Regions from separate parts of the Arthrobacter sp. NQ4 genome, predicted to be linked through region 1. Evidence: predicted binding sites of a transcription regulator. Region 1 holds the regulator's gene; the other holds the start of a gene.
What was found. The regulator LexA, encoded in region 1, represses DNA repair genes until DNA is damaged. The targets are predictions, from matches to a motif close to TCGAACANNTGTTCGA.
Positions count from the first base shown of each region.

Region 2: the regulator LexA is predicted to act here: its motif matches at 1,532-1,547, upstream of PUN51_RS15660 (shikimate dehydrogenase).

Region 1 covers NZ_JARETC010000003.1:40,902-45,315, reverse strand. The annotation lists gene PUN51_RS06660 (ATP-dependent DNA helicase) at 1-1,217, shown strand, start outside; gene lexA (transcriptional repressor LexA) at 1,266-2,000, opposite strand; gene PUN51_RS06650 (LysM peptidoglycan-binding domain-containing protein) at 2,355-2,705, shown strand; gene PUN51_RS06645 (histidinol-phosphate transaminase) at 2,903-4,021, shown strand; gene hisB (imidazoleglycerol-phosphate dehydratase HisB) at 4,083-4,414, shown strand, end outside.
Region 2 covers NZ_JARETC010000010.1:5,744-10,157, forward strand. The annotation lists gene PUN51_RS15655 (bifunctional sugar phosphate isomerase/epimerase/4-hydroxyphenylpyruvate dioxygenase family protein) at 1-577, opposite strand, end outside; gene PUN51_RS15660 (shikimate dehydrogenase) at 577-1,458, opposite strand; gene PUN51_RS15665 (IclR family transcriptional regulator) at 1,615-2,478, opposite strand; gene PUN51_RS15670 (MFS transporter) at 2,714-4,033, shown strand; gene PUN51_RS15675 (ATP-dependent DNA ligase) at 4,153-4,414, opposite strand, start outside.

The DNA of each region.
Region 1 (4,414 bases):
AGTTGTCCGTGGCCATGGTCCACGCTGCCGCTTCGGGTGCCCGGAAACATACCGCCATCACCGTTGATGCCCTGACCGCCGCAGCTGCCAACCTGGAGCTGGCTCTTGCCGGCGCGCCGAACGGTCTGCTTCCCAACGGGCTGAACGATGAACAGCTCGACTGCGTGGACCAATTGCGTGAAGCGTGCCGGGCCGCGTTGTCCGATTCCAAAGGGGACAGCAACACCACAGCCGACGGCGGGCGGCAGCTGGCGCGTTCCCGGCTGATGCTCATCCTGGAACTCTGCGAAAGGCTCATTGCTGCACGCGAGAACCGCGAAGTGGTGTGGTTTTCCCGCGCCAGCACCTTCGACCCCGGCCAGGGATACTCACCGCCCGATGACAGTGCACCGGTGCTGATCAACATAGCCCCACTATCCGTCGCCGGGAGGCTGCGGGAGGGGCTTTTTGCGGACCATACCGTCGTGCTGACCTCTGCCACCCTGGCCATTGGCTCCGCCTTTGAACCGGCGGCCGGGGGACTGGGCCTGGTAGGCGACGGAGCCCCCAGCTGGACGGGCGTGGATGTTGGCTCGCCCTTCGACTATCCCAAGCAGGGCATCCTCTACGTCGCCGGCCACCTGCCCAAGCCCGGCCGCGGCGTGTCACCGGAAGCGCTGTCAGAACTCGAAGCACTCATCAAGGCATCCGGTGGGGGCGCCCTGTGCCTGTTCTCCTCGCGTCGGGCCGCCGAAGAGGCCGCCGATGCCCTCCGGCCCAAGCTCAATATGACTGTTCTCTGCCAGGGCGAGTCGACCATGACCGCCCTGGTGAAGCAATTCGCCGACGAACCGGACACCTGCCTCTTCGGAACCATGTCCCTGTGGCAGGGCGTCGACGTTCCCGGAGGATCCTGCCGGCTGGTGGTGATAGACCGCATCCCCTTCCCGCGGCCGGACGATCCCCTCATGACGGCGCGTTCGCGTGCCGTGGCGCAGGCAGGGGGAAACGGCTTCATGTCCGTTTCCGCCACCCACGCGGCCATCCGGCTTGCGCAGGGGGCCGGCCGCCTGATCAGGTCTACCGGGGACAAAGGGGTGGTGGCCGTCCTGGACTCACGGCTGGCCACCGAACGCTATGCGGGATTCCTGCGCGGTGCGCTGCCCCCGTTCTGGGCCACCACCGATCGCGCCAAGGCGCTGGCTGCGCTCACCCGGCTTGGTGCCGACGCTTCCTGAGACACCGCCGGACAACGCCTGCGCGGATGCCGCGCAGGCGTGCGCAGGCTAGAGCGAACGCAGGACTGAGACGACCTTGCCCATGATGGTGGCGTGGTCGCCCAGGATTGGTTCGTACTGCGTGTTCTGGGGGAGCAGCCAGGTGTGTCCGTCGCGCTGGCGGAACGTCTTCACGGTCGCCTCGTCGTCCAGCAGGGCAGCAACAATGTCGCCGTTGGCAGCGTCAGCCTGCCGCCGCACCACCACCCAGTCGCCGTCGCAAATGGCGGCGTCCACCATGGAGTCACCGGCCACCCTCAGCATGAAAAGTTCGCCCTGGCCCACCAGCTGGCGGGGCAGCGGCATGACGTCTTCCACGAGCTGTTCGGCGAGGATGGGGCCGCCGGCGGCAATCCGGCCCACCAGCGGAACCATGGCCGTATCCAGCGCGGTGGGCAGTTCGGTGACCGTGGCGCCGCCGCCCGCAGCCTGCGGCGCAGGAGACGCGCCGGCGCCTTTGCCCCCGCCGTCGAGCGTGAGCGGCATCAGCACTTCCATGGCGCGCGGCCGCTTGGGGTCGCGGCGCAGGTAACCCAGCTTCTCCAACTGTGAGAGCTGGTGGGTCACGCTGGACAGGCTCGCAAGGCCGACGGTGTCGCCGATCTCGCGCATGGAGGGCGGATAACCGTTCTCGTTGACCGAGCGCTGGATGGTTTCGAGGATCTTTTTCTGCCGTGGGGTCAGGCCCTTGGCTGTCCTCTTGGATTGCGGGGCGGTCCTGCCCCCGGCGGCTGCTGCTGCCATATTCGCCAATGCCTTTCGCTTGCCGCCGGATCTTCCGTGTGCCGCTGTTCCACAGTGCCGCCGGAAGGACTCCCACTGTCATTGTCAGACCCTGCTGTTCAACTTCAGTGGTGGATGTTCTGTGGTTTCAAAACTAGGCCAGCCACATTGCTTTTTCAAACATTTGTTCTAGCGAGTCTCGACATTGTTCGTTGATAGGTGCTAAAACTTAACAAGCAAAGTTCGAACATGTGTTCTAACCAGCAGGTGCCCCATTCGAATACGCGGCCGGGAGAAGTCCCGGCGCGATATGAACGGCAAGGCAGCAGCGGGCGGACACCCGGGCAGCACGGCAAGTCCAGGAGGGCTTAGTTCATGTCAGCTTTATCTCTTCACCAGGTTTCACCTTCGTCCGCACCCCTGCGGCTGACCCGCCGGGGGAGGATCGTCCTGATCGGAGTTCCGCTCGTGCTCCTGGCCGTACTCCTGCTGTCGCTTTCGGGCCTCTTCCACTCCCCGGCCAAGGCCTCGGACTCGGCCGCCGACCTTGCCGTGACGCCCACCGTCACGGTGACCGTGCAGTCCGGCCAGTCGCTGTGGGCCATTGCGGGCGCCGTCGCTCCGGACCGGGACGCCCGGGACGTCGTGGCGGACATCGTCCAGCTCAACAACCTTGCCGCGGGCACCGTTCTTCCGGGCCAGCAGCTCTTCGTCCCCACTCACTGACCGTCCCCACTCACTGACCGTCCCCGCCCACTGACCGGCCGTCTACTGACCGGCGCCACCCCTGAGTTCGTGGCCTCTGCGAGAGTGGCCTGCCTGGCTGGCTGGCAAGCCCTGGAGCGGGCCGCCGCGGGACATGCCGAGGGCGAACAGGAACCGTCACATTTTCCGGTCGTTGCCGCGGCAACTAAACTGTTCAGGTGAACGACCAGCTAGAACGTCTGAACCGGCTTCCCCTCCGCAGCAACCTCCGCGGCCTGACCCCTTACGGGGCGCCCCAACTGGACGTCCCCATTCTGCTGAACGTCAATGAAAACACCCATGGTGTCCCCGCCGACGTGCGCGCAGCCATCAGTGCCGCCGTGACGGAGGCCGCTGCGGGTCTAAACCGTTACCCGGACCGTGAGTTCACCGCGCTCCGGAAGGCCCTGGCCGAATACCTCGGGCATGGGCTCGATGAAACCAACCTGTGGGCCGCCAACGGTTCCAACGAGGTCCTCCAGCAGATCCTCCAGGCCTTTGGCGGTCCGGGCCGCACCGCATTGGGTTTCCCGCCCACGTACTCCATGTACCCGCTGCTGGCCAGCGGAACAGACACGCAGTACATCACCGGGGAGCGCGCGGAGGGCTATGACCTCAGCGCGGAGTCGGCCGCGCGCCAGGTCAAGGAACTGCAGCCGAACATCGTGTTCCTCTGCTCGCCCAACAACCCCACCGGGACCGGACTTGGGCTGGACGTCGTGGAGTCCGTCTACGAGGCCGGTTCGGACAGCCAGGCCATCGTCATAGTCGATGAGGCGTACCACGAGTTCGCGCACGACGGAACGCCCAGCGCGCTGACGCTCCTGCCCGGCCGTGAGCGGCTGATCGTGTCCCGCACCATGAGCAAAGCGTTCGCCCTGGCGGGGGCCCGGCTCGGCTACATGGCCGCTGCACCCGAGGTCACCGACGCCCTGCGCCTGGTCCGCCTGCCGTACCACCTGTCCGCCATCACCCAGGCCACCGCCCTGGCCGCACTCGAACACCGCGAAGCGCTCATGGCCGACGTCGAGGACATTAAGAAGCAGCGGGACCGCATCGTGGCCGAACTGACCAGGATGGGCCTCAAGCCCGCCGCGTCGGACTCCAACTACGTGTTCTTTGGCGGCCTGGAAAATCCGCACCAGGTCTGGCAGGAACTGCTGGACGCGGGCGTGCTCATCCGGGACGTGGGCATCCCCGGCCACCTCCGGGTCACCGCAGGCACTGAGGCGGAAACCACAGCCTTCCTCACGTCCCTGGAACGCATCCTTGCCGGCCACGCCGCGCTTCGCGCCTAGACTTGATACTGCGGCGCTGGTCGCCTTGAACCACTCCTTCTCCCACTAAGGATCCTTCACCATGAGTCCAACCGGATCGAATACGGCTGCTGCCCGGACCGCCCGCATGGAGCGTGCCACCAGCGAGTCCTCCGTACTCGTGGAGATCAACCTCGACGGAACCGGCGTATCGGACATCGATACCTCGGTGCCGTTCTACGACCACATGCTGACCGCCCTGTGCAAGCACTCACTGATCGACATGACGGTCAAGGCCACCGGCGACACCCACATTGACGTCCACCACACCGTGGAGGACGTCGCCATCACTTTCGGCGAGGTCCTCCGGACCGCCCTGGGCAACAAAGCAGGGATCCGCCGGTTCGGCGAGGCCACCGTGCCGCTGGATGAGGC
Region 2 (4,414 bases), on a different contig from region 1:
CCACCTGGACGAAGAAGATCTTGTCCGGGTTGATGTCCTCGATCGGCGCCGTGTCCCAGTCGCGGGACAGGATGTGGAAGGAGTCCAGGCAGGTTCCCAGGTTGGGGTGGTCCACCATCTCCACCAGGCGGTAGGCGTGCTCGTAGTCGTTGACGTACTTGCCCCAGGCCAGGGCCTCATAGGCCACCTTGACGCCGTGGTCCCCCGCGAGGTTTGCGAGCTGTGCCAGTTGTTCGGCGCGGACGGCGTCGTCGTCAATGGTGGCGGTGGCAACGTTGGAGCACACCAGGATGGTGTCCATGCCCAGGCGGGCCATGAGCTTGAACTTGGCCTCGGCGCGGCGGAGGTTGGCCTTCAGCAGGTCCGGGGTGACGCCGTCGAAGTCGCGGAAGGGCTGGTACAGGTCCAGGCCGAGCCCCAGGTCCGCTGCCATCTTCCGCACGTCTTCGGGGCTGAGCGGTGAGGTGACCAGGTCCTGCTCGAAGATTTCGATGCCGTCAAAGCCGGCGATGGCGCAGGCCTGCATCTTTTCCTTCAGGGTGCCGGAGAGGCAGACCGTGGCGATTCCTGTGCGCATCAGGCGGCCACCTCCTCGGCGGCCACAAGCTCCAGGAAGTGCGAGCGCATGCGCTCCGGGTCGGCGTCCAGGCCGGTGAAGATCCGGAACGCGTCGGCGGCCTGGCCCACTGCCATCCTGCCGCCATCCAGGACCTCACAGCCCTTGGCGCGGGCGCCGCGGACCAGTTCGGTGTCGATCGGGCGGTAGACGATGTCCGCCACCCAGTGCCGGGGCTCGAGCAGGTCAAGGTCCAGCGGGACGCCGGGGTGGGCTGCCATTCCAACGGGTGTGCAGTGCACCAGGCCATCGGCCAGCGGCATCAGCTGCGGCAGCTCCGCCGTGGTGCGGGCCGTGACGGTGCTGTCCGGGAAAAAGCCCTGCAGCTCGGCAGCCCGTGCGGTGGCCCTGGCGGGGTCCATGTCCACCAGGTCCAGGGATTTGACGCCTGCGCTGAGCAGGGCATAGGCGACGGCGGACCCGGCACCGCCCGCGCCGAGCTGCACCACGCGGTCCAGCCGGGCGCCGGGAAGGCCGGAGGCGAGGGCGGCGGCGAAGCCGGAGAAGTCGGTGTTGTGGCCGATGAAGCGGCCGTCCCGGATGACCACGGTGTTGACGGCACCGAGGCGGCGCGCGTCCGGGCTGACCTCATCCAGGTGCTGCAGGACCAGCTGCTTGCAGGGATGGGTGATGTTCAGGCCGTTGAAGCCCAGGATGCGGGCACTGTCCAGGATGGCGCCCACCGATTCCCCGGTCAGCCCCAGTTCCAGCAGGTCGATGGGACGGTACAGGTAGCGCAGGCCCTGCACGTCACCTTCCCGTTCGTGCATGGGCGGCGTGAGCGATGGCGTAACGCCATCACCAACCAGCCCTACAAGGTAGGACTCAGTTCGATTGCTCATGCGTGCAGCTCCTTTGGTACGGCACCGGGCAGGCGCGGAACTCGGCCGCGCTGCGGGGTGATAGGGATTACGGTACAACAAATGTTCACTTATCGCACTATTGTTCTTCATGCGAACAACGGTGTCGCCCCGGGGACGGTTGCTGGCCCCTTGGTGCTATCGCTGCGGCAGCCTGGCCGCCAGTTCGGCGGCGGCTTCCTGGAGCAGGGGAACGTGCGCCACCAGCCCCTCAAGGTCCAGCCGGAAGACCGGCACGGCAGTTGCCAGCGAGGCGAAGGCGTGCCCCTGGTCGTTGAGCAGCGGCACGGCCACGGCACGCATCCCTGCCTCGTTCTCCTCGTCCATGACGGCGTAACCCTGCCGGCGGACCTTTTCGATCTCAGCCCGGAAAGCGCGGCGGTCCGTCACGGACTTGTCAGTCAGCGCCTCCAGCGGGAGCTCCGCCAGCAGCTTTTCCCGTTCCGCATCCTCGGCAAAAGCCACCAGGGCCTTGCCCACGGCGGTGGTCGAGAGCGAGCCGAGGTGGCCGGGGTCACTGGTCACGCGGAAGGTCTGCGGCCCGTCCACCTTGCTGACGGTCAGGTGGTGCAGGCCGTCGCGGACGCTGAGGATGGTGGCCTCGCCGGTCTGCTCGGTGACCCGGCGGAGAATGGGCATGGCCGTACCCGCGAAGCCATGGTGGTTGGAGACGCGCTGCCCCAGCTGGAAGATCCGCAGGCCCAGGTGGTAGCGGCGGCCGTCCGGCTCGTAGTCGACAAAGCCGTCGCGGGTCAGGGAGCCCAGCAGGCGGTAGGTGGTACTGAAGGGAAGTTCGGCGCGGCGGGAAATTTCTGCGGCACTGGCACCGCGGGGTTCATCACCCAGGAGGACCAGCAGCCCCAGGGCCTTGCCCACCATGTCCGTGCGGTCAGCGGGACGGGCGCCCACTTTGCCTTCCGGCGGCATGGCATTCACGGGCTCTCCGGCGCGGGCGGCGGCAGCGGATTCTTCATTGACCGCTGTGGTTTGGTTCACACTCATGCATTCGATGTTGCCACAATGTGAGAGCTATTTCTAGATGGTGAATATTTTCTTGACAGGTGACTGCCCTCACAGTCATAGTTTCTGTATCGCAAAAGTAGCTCCCACCATGTGGCTACAAATGCCGGGTCTTTGCACCGGACTCCAGCCGCATCCCCCGCCCGCACCAAGGCATCGGCGGCTGCGACCCCCCCCAGATCCATCCGCGACAATGTCGTCACACCAAAGGAACACCATGAGCAAGACACTTCCGTCCGCAGGGGCGGGTGCCATCACCTCCGCCGGGACACCCAAGAAGGCCGCCCTCGCCAGCTTCCTGGGCAGCGCCGTCGAATACTATGACTTCTTCATCTTCGGCTCGGCCGCAGCACTGATCTTCCCCACGGTCTTCTTCCCCAATGCCGATGCCAACGCCGCCATCATGTCCTTCGCAACCTTCGGGTTCGCGTACGTGGCACGTCCCATCGGCGCCATCATCCTGGGCCACTTCGGCGACCGGGTGGGCCGGCAGAAAGTCCTGATGTTCACCCTGGTGCTCATGGGTGCTTCCACCTTCGTCATCGGCTGCCTGCCCGACTTCCGTACGGTCGGCTGGTGGGCACCGGCGCTGCTGGTGCTGGCCCGCCTCTGCCAGGGCCTCTCCGCGGCAGGCGAGCAGGCCGGCGCCTCCTCCATGACCCTGGAGCATGCCCCGGACAACCGCCGCTCCTTCTTCACCTCCTGGACCCTCACCGGCACCCAGGGCGGCCAGATCCTCGCAGCCCTGGTGTTCATCCCCGTCCTGGCCCTGCCGGACGAGATCAAGTTCGGCATCGGCTGGCGCATCCCGTTCTGGCTGAGCGCCGCGGTGGTGGTGGTGGCGTTCCTCATCCGCCGCACCCTGCACGAGCCGCCCGCCTTCGAGGAAGCCCGGAAGAACGCACAGATCGCCAAGCTGCCCGTGGCAGACCTGCTCAAGGGCCACTGGCGCGACGTGCTCCGCGTGATCTGCTGCGCCTTCATCGCCGCCGTCTCCACCGTCTTCGGCACCCTGGCCATCAGCTACGCCAAGACCGTTGCCGGCGTGGACGGCACCACCACCCTGTGGCTGGTGGTTGCCGCCAACATCGTGGCCCTGGGCACCCAGCCGCTCTTCGGAATGCTGGCGGACAAGATCGGCCGCAAGCCCGTCTTTATCTACGGCGCCCTGGCCAGCGCGGTCCTCACCCCCGTCTTCCTGCTGAGCCTGGAGTCCCACAGCGTCCCGCTGATGTTCCTGGCCGCCATCGGCTACTTCTCGTGCGGCTACGCGGCGGCCAACGCCGTCTGGCCTTCCTTCTACGCCGAAATGTTCAGCACCAAGGTCCGGTTCTCCGGCCTGGCCATCGGAACCCAGCTGGGCTTCCTGATGGCAGGGTTCGCGCCCGCCATCGTGGCTGCCATGGGCGGCATCAAGCCCGGCGGCTGGGTCCAGATCAGCATCTTCACTGCCATCATCTGCGCGGTGGCCGCTGTCTCGGCCCTGACCGCAAAGGAATCCTTCCGGACCCCCACCAAGCAGCTCGGCCTGAAGTAGGCCGTCCGCCGCGTACAGACTGGCCCGGTTTTCAGGCCGGAGAGCCCGCCATTCCCCCACATGGCGGGCTCTCCGGCGTTAAAACTGGGCCAGTCCGTTAAGACTGGGCCAGTCTCCGGCTACCGCCCTGTCTCCAGCACCGAGGCGAGGTCGAAGTTCACCGGCTCCTCCAGCTGCGCGTAGGTGCAGGATTCCGGGTCCCGGTCCGGCCGCCAGCGGTTGAACTGGGCAGTGTGGCGGAACCGGTCACCCTCCATGTGGTCGTAGCGGACCTCCACCACCAGTTCGGGCCGGAGCGGAACGAAGGACAGGTCCTTGCCGGCGCTCCAGCGGCTCCCCTCCGCGTTCCGCGGGGTCCGTTCGCCTTCTTCCTGCTTGGCC